2 regions of the Streptomyces sp. NPDC003456 genome follow, and region 1 is predicted to be linked to the other one. Evidence: riboswitches for the same ligand, from Rfam matches in the RefSeq annotation. Region 1 holds a riboswitch; the other holds the start of a gene.
What was found. Region 1 has a riboswitch for glycine ahead of gcvP (aminomethyl-transferring glycine dehydrogenase). Riboswitches for the same ligand answer to the same signal wherever they lie in the genome.

Region 1 (7,679 bases):
GCCCGAGCCGCCCGAGGCGCCGACGGCGGCCCGGATCGGGCGTGCGGAGCTGCTCGCGGCCGCCGGCATCGAGGAGCAGGAGCTGAAGGAGTGGGAGTCGTACGGGCTGCTCACTCCACTGGAGGACGGGGCCTTCGACGCCGAGGCGGTGACGGTCGCCGAGCTGGTCGGTGAGCTCGGGCGGTTCGGCATCGAGCCCCGGCACCTGCGGGCGATGAAGGCGGCCGCCGACCGTGAGGCGGGCCTCGTGGACCAGGTGGTGGCCCCGCTCAAGCGGCACCGCAACCCGCAGACCAGGGCGCACGCGGAAGCCCGTACGAAGGAGCTGGCGGGGCTCACGGTGAAGCTGCACGCCGCTCTGGTGCGGACGGCGCTCGGGGTGCGCCGGCCCTGACGGGGCGGGACGCGCGGGGCCGGATCGGGCGCCCGATCCCGGCCCGACTACCCAAACATCCCGGGCACGGCCTAGGGTTGCTGTGTGAACGAGCTCGATGTCGTAGGTGTCCGGGTGGAAATGCCCTCCAACCAACCGATCGTGCTGCTGCGTGAAGTGGGAGGCGACCGCTACCTCCCCATCTGGATCGGACCGGGGGAGGCGACGGCGATCGCCTTCGCCCAGCAGGGTATGGCTCCGGCACGGCCGCTGACCCACGACCTGTTCAAGGACGTGCTGGAAGCCGTCGGTCAGGAGCTCACGGAAGTGCGCATCACGGACCTGCGTGAGGGCGTCTTCTACGCGGAGCTGGTCTTCGCCAGCGGCGTCGAGGTGAGTGCCCGCCCGTCCGACGCCATAGCGCTCGCCCTGCGCACCGGTACGCCGATCTACGGCAGTGACACGGTGCTCGACGACGCCGGCATCGCCATCCCGGACGAGCAGGAGGACGAGGTCGAGAAGTTCCGCGAGTTCCTCGACCAGATCTCCCCGGAGGACTTCGGCAGCAGCAGCCAGTGAGGCTCACGGAGCCTGCCTCGGACAGTTGTGCGGAGCGCCTGCGCCACCCGCATGTGCCGGGGGCGTATGAGAGCGTCATACGGGCCGCGACGAGGGCATTCGGCTAGCCTTTCCCCGCGACGGGGCACGGGAAACCACTCTCAGGGTGATTATCACTCGGCGTGGCGAGTGTGGCGATCGTTGACGCACCCCGGGCGACTGCCTACCGTCGAGAAGGCAGGTCAAGGACGGAGGTCGGCGTGAGAAGCAGCGGCGACGGTACGGCTGGGGGCGGCCCCGAGCGCAGTCTCAGGGCGAGCGGTCCGTACCCTCCCCCCGGCTCACGGCTCCGCGCGAGCGGGGCGTGTCCGCAGCCCGACAGTGCGGCCGACCACGCTCCGCAGCGACCCGTGGCGGTGCCGAGCAGCGGAGGGACGACGTCCATGGCGTCCGAGCAGATCGGCTACCGCGGCCCCACGGCCTGTGCGGCGGCCGGCATCACCTACCGGCAACTGGACTACTGGGCCCGCACGGGGCTCGTGGAGCCGAGCGTGCGCCCCGCGTACGGATCCGGGACGCAGCGGCTGTACAGCTTCCGTGACGTCGTCGTCCTGAAGATCGTCAAGCGGTTCCTCGACACCGGGGTCTCGTTGCAGAACATCCGCACGGCGGTGCAGCACCTCAGGGAGCGCGGATTCAGCGACCTGGAGCGCATGACGCTGATGAGCGATGGCGCGACGGTCTACGAGTGCACCTCGCCCGACGAGGTCCACGCACTGCTCCAAGGGGGCCAGGGCGTCTTCGGGATCGCCGTGGGCGTGGTGTGGCGGGACGTGGAGAGCGCGCTGTCCCAACTGCACGGGGAGCGGGTCGACACCGGCGAGACCCTGGTCGGCTCCAACCCCGCCGACGAGCTGGCCCGGCGCCGCAATCGCGCCGTCTGAGCCGCCGCCTCGGCCCTTCCGGGGCGCCGGGGCAGTGCGTTGTCAGTGGTGTGGGGCAGCATCGGAGATGTGAGAACCGCGCCCACGATCCTGCATCTCGACATGGATGCCTTCTTCGCCTCGGTGGAGCAGGCCTCCAAGCCGAGTCTGCGCGGCAAGGCCGTGGTCGTGGGCGGTCTCGGGCCGCGGGGTGTGGTCGCGACCGCGTCCTACGAGGCCCGGGTCTTCGGCGTGCACTCGGCGATGCCGATGGGGCAGGCCCGCCGACTGGCACCGCACGCCGCCTACCTCGTGCCGCGCTTCGCCCTCTACCGCTCCATCAGCGAGCGCGTGATGGAGCTGCTGCGGGCCCTGTCGCCGCTCGTGGAGCCCTTGAGCCTGGACGAGGCGTTCGTCGACCTGGAGGCCGGAGGAAGGGCCTGGGACGAGCGCTCGGCGCGGCTGGTGGGCACGCAGCTGCGGGCGGACATCCGCGCCGCCACGGGCCTCACCGGATCGGTCGGGCTGGCGGCCTCCAAGATGCTCGCGAAGATCGCCTCCGAGCAGGCCAAGCCGGACGGTCTGGTGGTGATCGAGCCGGGCACCGAGCGGGCGATGCTCGGGCCGATGTCCGTGCGGACCCTGCCGGGGGTGGGGCCCGCGACGGGCGACCACCTGCGGCGGGCCGGGATCACCACGGTCGAGGAGATCGTCGAGGCGGGTGAGGACGAGCTGGTCCGGCTGCTGGGCAAGGCCCACGGGCACGGTCTGTACGCCATGGCGCTCGCCCGGGACGACCGGCCCGTGGTCGCCGAGCGGGAGGCCAAGTCGGTGTCGGTCGAGGACACCTACGACGTGGACATCCACGACCGGACCCGGGTGGGTCTGGAGGTGCAGCGGCTCGCCGAGCGGTGCGTGCGCAGGCTGCGCGGAGCGGGGCTGTCCGGGCGGACCATCGTGCTGAAGGTGCGGCGTTACGACTTCTCCACCCTCACCCGCTCCGAGACGCTGCGCGGGCCCACGGACGATCCCGCGGTGATCCGGGAGGCGGCGGGCCGGCTGCTCGACTCCGTGGACACGACGGGTGGGGTGCGGCTGCTCGGTGTCGGTGTCACCGGTCTCGCCGACTACACGCAGGAGGACCTGTTCGCGCAGGCGGCGGGGGAGCGGACCGAGACGGAAGGACCCGCCGAGGAGCGGGCCGCGGTGCCGGCCGAGGAACAGCCGCCGTCGCTCGCCGAGCGGCGCTGGCCCGCCGGGCACGACGTGCGGCACGCCGAGTTCGGGCACGGGTGGGTGCAGGGCAGCGGCCTGGGCCGGGTCACCGTACGGTTCGAGACGCCCGCCTCCTTGCCGGGGCGGGTGCGGACCTTCCGGATCGACGACCCCTTGCTGGAGCCGGCGGATCCGCTGCCGCTGGTGTTAGGCAGACCCGGGGGCGAGGCGGCCTCACCGGTGCCCGCGGAGAGCGGGAGCGAGGAGCGGCGGGTTGCGGAAGCGGAGACCGCGGACGGGCGCGAGAGAGAGGGCGTGGGCGTCGGCGAGGCCAGTGTGATCGCCGGGGCGGAGGATCGGCCGGCCGGGACGGCGCCGGCGTAGCAGGGGTGATCGTCCTCAGCCGTCCGTGCGGCGCAGCCGTGTCCGTGTCCGCGCGCAGGCCTACGCCTTCGTCTCGTCCGAGCCCGCCAGTTTGCCGAAGTCGTGGTCCTGGAGCGGGGGCGGGGCGGCGACGTCCAGGCCGTAGTGGTGGTAGAGCTGGAGCTCCTGCTCGGGGGAGAGGTGGCGGCCCACTCCGAAGTCGGGGGCGTCCTTGATGAGGGCGCGTTCGAAGGGGACGTGCAGCGCGCCCTCGATCAGCTCGCTCGGCTCGAGCGGGACGAACGCGTCCCTGCTGAACAGACCGGTGCGTATGGCGGCCCACTCCGGCTCGCCGGTGGCGTCGTCGAGGTAGACCTCGTCGATGGTGCCGATCCTGGTGCCGTTGCGGTCGAACGCCTTGCGGCCGATCAGACTGCGCGGATCGATGTCGGTACGCACGGGCCCTCCACATGGTCGCAAGTCACCTGTAGACCTAACAAAACGGTACAAGCGGGGATGCGGCCACTCGAAGGCTCGTGCGGCGACCTCGCTGGTACGCTGACAGCGGCTGCTGACCCCGTGCGGGAGAGTCCTCCAGACACCACCGGAGGCGCCGAAGGAGCAAATCCTCCCCGGAATCTCTCAGGCACACGTACCGCACGGACGAGGTCACTCTGGAAAGCAGGGCGGGTGTCGACGGCTTCCGCTCTCACCGACGGTGAAAGCCGGACGTCTTCGGGCGATCCGGTGAAGCTCTCAGGTTGAGATGACAGAGGGGGAGGCCGTCCGGGTACCCGCGCCGTGGTGCCCCTCGCAGGTCGTGTCAGACCAGGAGGCCTCCGCAATGACCGCCCACCGCATTCCGCTCTCCGAGCTCGAAGAGGCAGTCCCCTTCGAGCAGCGCCACATCGGGCCCGACCACGAGGCCCGCGCCAAGATGCTGGCCCACGTCGGCTACGGCTCGCTGGACGAGCTGACGGCCGCCGCGGTCCCGGCCGTGATCAAGAGCGCCGAGGCGCTGGACCTGCCGGGCGCCCGCAGCGAGGCCGAGGTGATCGCCGAGCTGCGCTCCCTCGCCGACCGCAACCAGGTCCTCGGTTCCATGATCGGCCTGGGCTACTACGGCACCCACACGCCGCCGGTCGTGCTGCGCAACGTCATGGAGAACCCGTCCTGGTACACGGCCTACACGCCGTACCAGCCGGAGATCTCGCAGGGCCGGCTCGAGGCGCTGCTGAACTTCCAGACCATGGTCGCCGACCTCACCGGACTGCCGACCTCCGGCGCCTCGCTGCTCGACGAGGGCACCGCGGCCGCCGAGGCCATGGCGCTGTCGCGCCGGCTGGGCAAGAACAAGAAGGGCCTGTTCCTCGTCGACGCGGACGCGCTGCCGCAGACGATCGCCGTCATACAGACCCGGGCCGAACCGACCGGGGTCGAGGTCGTCGTCGCCGACCTCAGCGAGGGCATCCCCGCCGAGATCGCCGAGCGCGAGATCAACGGCGTGCTGATCCAGTACCCGGGTGCCTCCGGTGCCGTGCGGGACATCAAGCCGGTCATCGACCAGGCGCACGGGCTCGGGGCACTCGTCACCGTCGCCGCCGACCTGCTCGCGCTGACCCTGCTGAAGTCGCCCGGCGAGCTCGGCGCGGACATCGCCGTCGGCACGACCCAGCGCTTCGGCGTGCCCATGGGCTTCGGCGGTCCGCACGCCGGTTACATGGCCGTCCAGGACAAGATGGCGCGCAGCCTGCCCGGGCGGCTCGTCGGGGTGTCCGTCGACGCCGACGGGAACAGGGCCTACCGCCTGGCGCTGCAGACCCGCGAGCAGCACATCCGCCGGGAGAAGGCCACCAGCAACATCTGCACCGCGCAGGTGCTGCTCGCCGTCATGGCCGGCATGTACGCCGTCTACCACGGGCCCGAGGGCCTCAAGGGCATCGCGCGGCGCACCCACCGGTACGCCACCGTCCTCGCCGCCGGGCTCGCGAACGGCGGGGTCGAGGTCGTGCACGGCTCCTGGTTCGACACCGTGACCGTGCGGGTCGAGGGCCGGGCCGCCGAGGTCGTGGCCGCCGCCCGGGACAACGGGGTCAACCTGCGCCTGGTCGACGCCGACCACGTCTCCATCGCCTGCGACGAGACCACCACCCGCGCCCAGCTGCGTGCCGTGTGGGCGGCCTTCGGCGTCGAGGGCGGTGTGGAGGCCTTGGACGCCGCCGCGGACGAGGTCCTCCCGGCCGCCGTGCTGCGCACCGACGACTACCTGACCCACCCGGTCTTCCACCAGCACCGCTCCGAGACGGCCATGCTGCGCTACCTGCGCAAGCTCGCCGACCGGGACTACGCGCTCGACCGCGGCATGATCCCGCTGGGCTCCTGCACCATGAAGCTCAACGCCACCACGGAGATGGAGCCGGTCACCTGGCCCGAGTTCGGGCAGCTGCACCCCTTCGCGCCCGCCGAGCAGGCCGCGGGCTACCTCACCCTGATCCACGAGCTGGAGGACCGCCTCGCCGAGGTCACCGGCTACGACAAGGTCTCCCTGCAGCCCAACGCCGGCTCCCAGGGCGAACTGGCCGGTCTGCTCGCCGTGCGCGGGTACCACCGGGCCAACGGCGACGAGCAGCGCACCGTCTGCCTGATCCCGTCGTCCGCGCACGGCACCAACGCGGCCAGCGCCGTGATGGCCGGCATGAAGGTCGTCGTCGTGAAGACCGCCGAGGACGGCGAGATCGACGTCGAGGACCTGCGGGCGAAGATCGAGCAGTACCGCGACGAGCTGGCCGTGCTGATGATCACCTACCCGTCGACCCACGGGGTGTTCGAGGAGCACGTCGCCGACATCTGCGCGCAGGTGCACGAGGCGGGCGGCCAGGTCTACGTCGACGGCGCCAACCTCAACGCGCTCGTCGGCCTCGCCAAGCCCGGCCACTTCGGCGGCGACGTGTCGCACCTGAACCTGCACAAGACGTTCTGCATCCCGCACGGCGGCGGCGGTCCCGGCGTGGGCCCGGTGGCGGTGCGCGAGCACCTGGCGCCGTACCTGCCCAACCACCCGCTGCAGCCCGAGGCCGGGCCCGAGACGGGCGTCGGTCCCATCTCGGCGGCGCCCTGGGGCTCGGCCGGCATCCTGCCCATCTCGTGGGCGTACGTCCGGCTGATGGGCGGTGAGGGGCTGAAGCGGGCCACCCAGGTGGCCGTGCTCAGCGCCAACTACATCGCCAAGCGGCTGGAGCCGCACTACCCGGTCCTCTACACCGGCCCGGGCGGCCTCGTCGCCCACGAGTGCATCATCGACCTGCGCCCGCTGACCAAGGCGACGGGTGTGAGCGTCGACGACGTGGCGAAGCGGCTGATCGACTACGGCTTCCACGCGCCGACGATGTCGTTCCCGGTGGCCGGCACCCTGATGATCGAGCCCACCGAGTCGGAGGACCTGGCCGAGCTGGACCGGTTCTGCGAGGCGATGATCGCCATCCGCGCGGAGATCGAGAAGGTCGGCTCCGGCGAGTGGCCCGCGGAGGACAACCCGCTGCGCGGCGCTCCGCACACCGCGGGCGCGCTCGCCGGCGAGTGGGAGCACGCCTACAGCCGTGAGGAGGCCGTCTTCCCGGGCGGTGTGTCGACCGCGGACAAGTACTGGCCGCCGGTCCGCCGCATCGACCAGGCCTACGGCGACCGCAACCTGGTCTGCTCGTGCCCGCCGCTGGACGCGTACGAGGACTGATCCGGCCGACCGGCCGCACCGGTCACAGGGAGGGGCTCCGCAGGTGCGGGGCCCCTCCTGTCGTGCGGGCCGCCCAGCCGTCCGGGAACCTCGGCCGGCGTGGCCGGGGAGCCGGACGCGAGGGGGCGCCGGGACCGAGCCGGCGGGGCCTCATGCCGGGTACGCGTGTGTCTGGGCCGCCTTGACCGCCGCCCACACCGGTGCCCCGGGGCGCAGATCGAGTTCCGCGGCCGCGACCGTGGTCAGGTCGGCGGTGAGGGGCAGTTCGCCGGTGAGGTCGGCGCGGATCTGGTCGCCGTGCGTCTCCAGCCCGGCGACCTCGCAGCGCCACAGGTTGCGGGCGCTGGAGCCGGCCGGACGCTCGCGGTACAGCGTCACCGCGCTCGGCGGGAACGCCACGAAGACCGGGCCGGACAGTTCCTCGGTGGTGGTGATGGCCGGGCCCGTGCCGAGCCGCACGGTGTGCCCCTCGGCCCGTCCCCGGTAGAGGTTGAGGCCGACCAGCCGGGCGATGTAG
Region 2 (7,679 bases), on a different contig from region 1:
CGGGCCGTCTCCTTGTACTTGACCGACATGTCCGCGCCGGTGTCCTTCATGGTCTTGATGACCTTGTCCAGGGACACCTTGTGGGAGCCGTCGCCGCGCATCGCCATGCGGGCGGCGGTGACGGCCTTGACCGCGGCCATGCCGTTGCGCTCGATGCACGGGATCTGGACCAGCCCGCCCACCGGGTCGCAGGTGAGCCCGAGGTTGTGCTCCATGCCGATCTCCGCGGCGTTCTCGACCTGCTCGGGCGAGCCGCCGAGGACCTCCGCGAGGGCTCCCGCGGCCATGGAGCAGGCCGAGCCGACCTCGCCCTGGCAGCCGACCTCGGCGCCGGAGATCGAGGCGTTCTCCTTGAACAGCATGCCGATCGCGCCCGCGGCCAGCAGGAAGCGGACCACGCCCTCCTCGTCGGCGCCCGGCACGAAGTTCATGTAGTAGTGCAGCACCGCCGGGATGATGCCGGCCGCGCCGTTCGTCGGGGCCGTGACCACCCGGCCGCCGGCCGCGTTCTCCTCGTTCACGGCCATCGCGTAGAGGGTGATCCACTCCATCGACAGGGCCTGCGGGTCGCCCTCGGAGCGCAGCTTGCGCGCGGTGTTGGCGGCCCGCCGGCGCACCTTCAGACCGCCCGGCAGGATGCCCTCCCGGGACATCCCGCGCGCCACGCACGCCTGCATGACCCGCCAGATCTCCAGCAGGCCCTCCCGGATCTCCTCCTCCGTGCGCCAGGCCCGCTCGTTCTCCAGCATCAGCGCCGAGATGGACAGGCCGGTCTCCCGGGTGAGGCGCAGCAGCTCGTCGCCCGTGCGGAAGGGGTACTTCAGCACCGTGTCGTCGAGCTTGATGCGGTCCGCGCCGACCGCGTCCTCGTCGACGACGAACCCGCCGCCCACCGAGTAGTACGTCTTCGTCAGCAGCTCCGCGCCCGAGGCGTCGTACGCCCACAGGGTCATGCCGTTCGCGTGGTACGGCAGGGCCTTGCGGCGGTGCAGGACCATGTCGTCGTCGAAGGAGAAGGCGATCTCGTGCTCGCCGAGCAGGTTCAGCCGGCCGCCGGCCTTGATCGCCTCCACCCGCTCGTCGGCGCTCTCCACGTCCACCGTGCGCGGGGAGTCGCCCTCCAGGCCGAGCAGCACGGCCTTGGGTGTGCCGTGGCCGTGGCCGGTGGCGCCGAGCGAGCCGTACAGCTCCGCCCGGACCGAGGCGACGGACTCCAGGAGCTCCTCGTTGCGCAGCCGCCGGGCGAACAGGCCGGCCGCGCGCATCGGGCCGACGGTGTGGGAGCTGGACGGGCCGATGCCGATCGAGAACAGGTCGAAGACCGAGATGGCCACGGGGGGAACTCCTGACTACGGGGGTGGTGCCAAGGGGGTGGGCGCCGCGCCCGCTTGTGGCCGGCGCGGCGCCCGAAAGGTTTCTTCGTTACTTGTTCAGACCGGGGTACAGCGGGTGCCGGTCGGCCAGGGCCTTCACCCGGGCCTTGAGGGCCTCCGCGTCGTACGACGGCTTCAGCGCCTCGGCGATGACGTCCGCGACCTCGGCGAAGGCATCGGCACCGAAGCCGCGGGTGGCCAGGGCCGGGGTGCCGATCCGCAGACCGGACGTCACCATCGGCGGACGCGGGTCGTTCGGGATCGCGTTGCGGTTGACGGTGATGCCGATCTCGTGGAGCCGGTCCTCGGCCTGCTGCCCGTCGAGCTCGGAGTCGCGCAGGTCGACCAGGACCAGGTGCACGTCCGTGCCGCCGGACAGGACGTCCACGCCCACGGCCCGGACGTCGTCCTTCACCAGACGCTCGGCCAGGATGCGGGCACCCTCCAGCGTACGGCGCTGGCGCTCCTTGAAGTCGTCCGAGGCGGCGACCTTGAAGGCGACCGCCTTGGCGGCGACCACGTGCTCCAGCGGACCACCCTGCTGACCGGGGAAGACGGCGGAGTTGATCTTCTTGGCCAGCTCGGCCGTGGAGAGGATCACACCGCCGCGGGGGCCGCCGAGGGTCTTGTGGGTCGTGGTGGTGACCACGTGCGCGTGCGGCACCGGGTTGGGGTGCAGCCCGGCCGCGACGAGCCCGGCGAAGTGCGCCATGTCGACCATCAGGTACGCGCCGACCTCGTCGGCGATCCGGCGGAACTCGGCGAAGTCCAGCTGCCGCGGGTACGCCGACCAGCCGGCGACGATCAGCTTCGGCCGGGACTCCTTGGCCAGCCGCTCGACCTCGGCCATGTCGACCCGGCCGTCCTCGCCCACGTGGTAGGCGACGACGTCGTAGAGCTTGCCGGAGAAGTTGATCTTCATGCCGTGGGTCAGGTGACCGCCGTGGGCGAGGTTCAGGCCCATGATGGTGTCGCCCGGCTTGAGCAGCGCGAACATCGCCGCCGCGTTGGCCTGGGCGCCCGAGTGCGGCTGCACGTTGGCGTGCTCGGCGCCGAACAGCTCCTTGACGCGGTCGATCGCGATCTGCTCGACCACGTCGACGTGCTCGCAGCCGCCGTAGTAGCGGCGACCCGGGTAGCCCTCGGCGTACTTGTTGGTGAGGACCGAGCCCTGCGCCTCCATGACCGCGACCGGGGCGAAGTTCTCCGAGGCGATCATCTCGAGCGTGGACTGCTGGCGGTGCAGCTCGGCGTCGACCGCGGCGGCCACGGCCGGGTCGAGCTCGTGCAGGGGGGTGTTCAGGACGGACATACGGCTACGACCTCTCAGCCGGCGGAGAACGCGGTGTACTCGTCGGCGGAGAGCAGGTCGCCCGGCTCGTCCGTGATCCGCACCTTGAACAGCCAGCCGCCCTCGAAGGGGGCCGAGTTCACCAGGGACGGGTCGTTCACGACGTCCTCGTTGACCTCGGTGACCTCACCGGAGACCGGGGAGTACAGGTCGGACACCGACTTGGTCGACTCCAGCTCGCCGCAGGTCTCGCCCGCGGACACCGTGTCACCGACCTCGGGGAGCTGGACGAAGACCACGTCGCCGAGCGCGTTGGCCGCGTGCTCCGTGATGCCGACCGTCGACACGCCGTCCTCGGCGGCCGACAGCCACTCGTGCTCCTTGCTGTAGCGCAGCTGCGTGGGGTTGCTCATGGCCTGGATTCTCCTGTACGCGCGGGAGTGCTGTGAAAAGGGGGACTGCTGGTGAACGGGGTGACGACGGCCGGGCCACGGGGGCGGCCCCCGGCCAGTGTCTACTTCTGCCGCTTGTAGAACGGCAGCGCCACAACCTCGTACGGCTCGTGACTGCCCCTGATGTCCACACCGACGCCGGGGGTGCCGGGCGCGGCGTGCGCGGCGTCGACGTAGGCCATGGCGATCGGCTTGCCCAGGGTGGGGGAGGGGGCGCCGGAGGTGACCTCGCCGATCACCTCGCCGCCCGAGACGACGGCGTACCCGGCGCGCGGGACGCGGCGGCCCTCCGCGACCAGGCCCACGAGCACCCGCGGCGGGTTCTGCTCGGCCCGGGCGGCGGCCTCGCGCAGGGCCTCGCGGCCCACGAAGTCGCCCTCCTTCTCGAACTTCACCACGCGGCCGAGACCGGCGTCGAAGGGCGTCAGGGCGGTGGTCAGCTCGTGCCCGTACAGCGGCATGCCGGCCTCCAGGCGCAGCGTGTCGCGGCAGGACAGACCGCACGGCACCAGCCCGGCGCCCTCACCGGCCTTGGTCAGCGCCTGCCACAGCTCGACGGCGTGCTCCGGCTTCACGAACAGCTCGAAGCCGTCCTCGCCGGTGTAGCCGGTGCGGGCGATCAGGGCCGGGACCCCGGCGACCGTGCCGGGCAGGCCCGCGTAGTACTTCAGCCCGTCCAGGTCGGCGTCCGTGAGGGACGCCAGGATGCCGGGGGACTCCGGGCCCTGGACGGCGATCAGCGCGTAGGCGTCCCGGTCGTCGCGCACCTCGGCGTCGAAGCCGGCGGCGCGCTCGGTCAGCGCGTCCAGGACGACCTGGGCGTTGGAGGCGTTGGCGACCACCATGTACTCGGTCTCGCCCAGCCGGTAGACGATCAGGTCGTCGAGGATGCCGCCGTCGGCCCGGCAGATCATGGTGTAGCGGGCCCGGCCCGGCTTCACACCGCCGATGTTGCCCACCAGGGCGTGGTCGAGCAGGGCGGCGGCCTGGGGGCCGGTGACGGTGATCTCGCCCATGTGGGAGAGGTCGAAGAGCCCGGCCTTCGTGCGCACGGCCAGGTGCTCGTCGCGCTCGGAGCCGTAGCGCAGGGGCATGTCCCAGCCGGCGAAGTCGGTCATCGTCGCGCCGAGCGAGCGATGCAGGGCATCGAGCGCGGTGTGACGGAGTTCTCCTGTACTGCTCACAGTCGGTCGTCTCCCAGGGCGATGGGGCTACCTCCCGCGCGAACTCGTTCGAGCGTGAGGGAGGGCGAGGTCGGTCCTCCCCATCTGTCATCGGAACCTGAGAGGTTCGCCATGACCGCGCTGGTCCATGGCTTGCACCTTGGGTGGAGCCGGCCTGCCGGGGCAGGGGAGGGCCCGCTTTTCAGATGTGCCTCGCCCGCGCGGTAACGGGGCCTGAGAGATTCAAGGGAGGGACTTGCTCCTTCGGCGCCCCAGCGTCAGCGGTGCTGGGAACTCTCCCGCGCGGATTCAAACGGCCGGTATGCAGTTGGCGCGCACATCATTGCACGCATCCTTCTTGCGCGGCAGGGGGACCTTCTCAGCAAGTGCGCCGTCCCGCGCGCCGCGCCCGGAGACCTGTGGCAGCCCTGTTGCAGGAACCGGACCGAAATGAGAGGCCTGCGGCATTACCTTCTCTTTACACTCGGCGGGGACGGTACCGGCGTACCTGGCCCCAGGGGAGGACGATCACGGTGAACAGGTCCAGGGCGTACGCCACGACCACGGGCATCGCGCTGCCCGAGCAGCCGGCCGTGCCGGCGAGGGCGGCCCGGGCGGGCCGCGGCCCGGCGCCCACCGTCCGCGACCTGCGCGAGCGCGGCGGCCGCGGCCCGCGCGTGCTGGTCTTCGGCGCCCGCGACGTCGTCGTGGTCACCGGGCTGCCCGGCAGCGGCAAGTCCACGCTGATGCGGCGCGCCGTCCCGGGCCCGCGCGTCGACTCCCAGGACACCCGCGACCGCTGGGAGCGCCGCACCCCGCGCTTCCTGCCGTACGCGGTCTACCGCCCCCTGGTCCGCCTCTCCCACTACGCCGGGCTGCGCCGCGCGCTGCGCACCGGTGAGGGGCTCGTGGTGCACGACTGCGGCACCCAGGCGTGGGTGCGCCGCTGGGTCGCCCGCGAGGCCCGCCGCCGGGGCGGCGCCCTGCACCTGCTCCTCCTCGACGTCCCGCCCGAGCAGGCCCTGGCCGGCCAGCGGGACCGGGGCCGCGGCGTCTCCCGCTACGCCTTCCGCCGCCACCGCGCCGCCATGGACCGGCTGCTGCGCGCCGTGCAGCGCGGCCGCCTCCCGCAGGGCTGCGCCTCGGCCACGCTCACCGACCGCGACACGGCAGCGGCACTGCACCGGATCACCTTCACGGACCGGCGCTCCGAGGGCCGCTGATCCGGCGCCCCGGTGGGCCGGTCGCCCGCCCCACCGGGGCTGCCGACCGGGACACGTGCCCGGCCCTCGGCCCCCGGCCCCGGCCCCTGCCTCCGGCCGCGGTCCGTGCCCCCGACCCCGGCCCCCGACCCCGGCCCTCGGCGCCCGGCCCCCGGTCCCTGCACCGGCCCCCGGCCCTTGGTCCCTGCCCCCGACCCCTGCCCCCGGCCCCTGCCCGGCCCTCGGCGCCCGGCCCTCGGCCCCGGTCCCTGTCCCGGCCTCCGGCCCTTGGTCCCTGCCCCCTGCCCCGGCCCTCGGCCCCGGTCCCTGTCCCGGCCTCCGGCCCTTGGTCCCTGCCCCCTGCCCCGGCCCTCGGCCCTCGGCCCCGGTCCCTGTCCCGGCCCCCGACCCCGGCCCTCGGCGCCTGGCCCCGATCCCCGGCCCCCGGCCCCCGGCCCTCGGCCCCCGGTCCCTGTCCCAGCCCCCGGCCCCCGGTCCTCGGCTCCCGGCCCCCTGCCCCGGTCCCCGCCCCGGCGCGTGGCCCGTCCCGGTCGTGTCCGGCCCCGAGCCGTTAGCCTTCTGGCGGCACTGGCACTGGCGTGAGGCAGGCGGTAGGCAGATGGACGTTCCGGCGGACTTCCCGGCCGGGTTCCCGGCGCAGGCGCAGACCCGTTCGCACGGGGGATGGCCCGGCAACGAGCTGGAGGAGGTGCTCTCGGCCTCCCTGGGCGCCGGGCCCGCGGCCGGCGGCCGGATCGTCGAGGTGCTCGGGCGCAGCTTCGTCTGGGTCCCGCTGCCCAACGGCGGCGGCCCGCACAGCGGCCCCCTCGACCTGCCCGCCGTCGAGATGGACGGCCAGGCGTACGTGCCGGTGTTCAGCTCCGAGGAGCAGTTCCACCTCGTCGCCGGCTCCCACATGTCGTACACGATCGCGCCCGCCGTGGAGTTCGCCCGCGGGCTGCCCCCGCACGCCGGCATCGTGATCAATCCCGGCGGAGTGGTCGGCATCCCCCTGCCGCCCCCCGCTGTCGCCGAGCTGTGCCGCGCCGGGCGCACCCCGCTCGACGGACCCGGCAGCGGCGGCCGCGTCCGCCTGTACGAACCCGACTGGCAGGACGACCCGGTCGACTTCCTCGCCGCCGCCTCCACCGAGTTCGAGGCCATCGGCGTCGTCGTCACCGCCCGCCGCTGCCTCGCCGCGATCGAGACCGCCGACCCCGTGATGTTCGTGGGCGTCGAACTCTCCCGGTGGGAAGGGGACCTGCGCGCCCTGCCCCTGGAGGCGCTCACCCGGGCCGTCACCGCCGCGCCGGCCCCCTGGCCGGTCAACCTGGTGCTCCTGGACGTCACCGAGGACCCCGTGGGCGCCTGGATGAGGGAGCGGGTCCGGCCCTTCTACCAGCGGTAGCGGCCGGCCCGGCACCCCGGCGCACCCCCCTCGCGCCCGCACCGCCGCGCGCGGGCAAGTCCCGAGCCGGCGGGCGGGCTTAAGCTAGGTGACGGTCGAGGCGTTGTACGAAGGGGCGGTAAAGGTGAGCGCGAGCGGCACGGCCGCGGCCGGACAGGTCGAGCACATGCTGCGCCAGGTCACGCCCGGGCGCTACGACGCCTACGAGGCACTCCTGCGCGCGCTCGCGACCCCGCACACGGGCCAGATCTGGATGCTCCTGTGGCACGGCCAGGCCGGCTCCCCGGACGCCCAGTACGGAAAGATGGAGGTCGACGGCCACGGCTACGCGCCCTGCGTCACCTCCGCCCAGGAGCTGTCCGCCAGCGGCTGGAGCCGCTCCTACGAGGTGATCGACGGGCTGGACGTGGCCCGCGCCCTCTACCCCGACCACTACGGGCTCTGGCTCAACCCGCACGCCCCCGGCGGCGGCGTCGGCATCCCCTGGCTCGATCTGCGGCGGATCGCCACCGGCCTGGACCGCCAGCCGGCCGGCCCCCTGCGGCTGTCCGAACCGGCCATCGAGATCCCGCAGTTCTACGCCCTGCTCGCGCAGAACGCCCATCGCACCCCGGCCGTGCGCGCGCTGCGCCGGGCCTGGGTGCAGCCCGCGCTCGGCGCGCCCTACCTCGCCATCGGACTGGACGTGTACGACACGTCGCCGCCGGCCGTGGACGCCGTGCGCGCGATGATGCAGCAGTCCCTCGGCGCCGTGCCGGACGGGCTGCCCGTCTCGACCGTCGCCATGTCG

Region 2: linked by a shared signal. The riboswitch ahead of gcvT (glycine cleavage system aminomethyltransferase GcvT) and the one ahead of gcvP (aminomethyl-transferring glycine dehydrogenase) in region 1 are both predicted to bind glycine.

The regions. Positions count from the first base shown of each region.
Region 1 covers NZ_JBIAOK010000002.1:7,244-14,922, forward strand. Annotated here, with positions in the region: gene ACFYWG_RS05520 (MerR family transcriptional regulator) at 1-394, shown strand, start outside; gene ACFYWG_RS05525 (bifunctional nuclease family protein) at 479-952, shown strand; gene ACFYWG_RS05530 (MerR family transcriptional regulator) at 1,192-1,875, shown strand; gene ACFYWG_RS05535 (DNA polymerase IV) at 1,945-3,453, shown strand; gene ACFYWG_RS05540 (PRC-barrel domain-containing protein) at 3,514-3,891, opposite strand; glycine riboswitch at 4,005-4,100, shown strand; gene gcvP (aminomethyl-transferring glycine dehydrogenase) at 4,277-7,162, shown strand; gene ACFYWG_RS05550 (ABC transporter ATP-binding protein) at 7,313-7,679, opposite strand, start outside.
Region 2 covers NZ_JBIAOK010000004.1:805,413-813,091, forward strand. Annotated here, with positions in the region: gene ACFYWG_RS19790 (L-serine ammonia-lyase) at 1-1,334, opposite strand, end outside; gene glyA (serine hydroxymethyltransferase) at 1,423-2,685, opposite strand; gene gcvH (glycine cleavage system protein GcvH) at 2,700-3,077, opposite strand; gene gcvT (glycine cleavage system aminomethyltransferase GcvT) at 3,179-4,300, opposite strand; glycine riboswitch at 4,492-4,591, opposite strand; gene ACFYWG_RS19810 (AAA family ATPase) at 4,813-5,502, shown strand; gene ACFYWG_RS19815 (enhanced serine sensitivity protein SseB) at 6,101-6,889, shown strand; gene ACFYWG_RS19820 (enhanced serine sensitivity protein SseB C-terminal domain-containing protein) at 7,014-7,679, shown strand, end outside.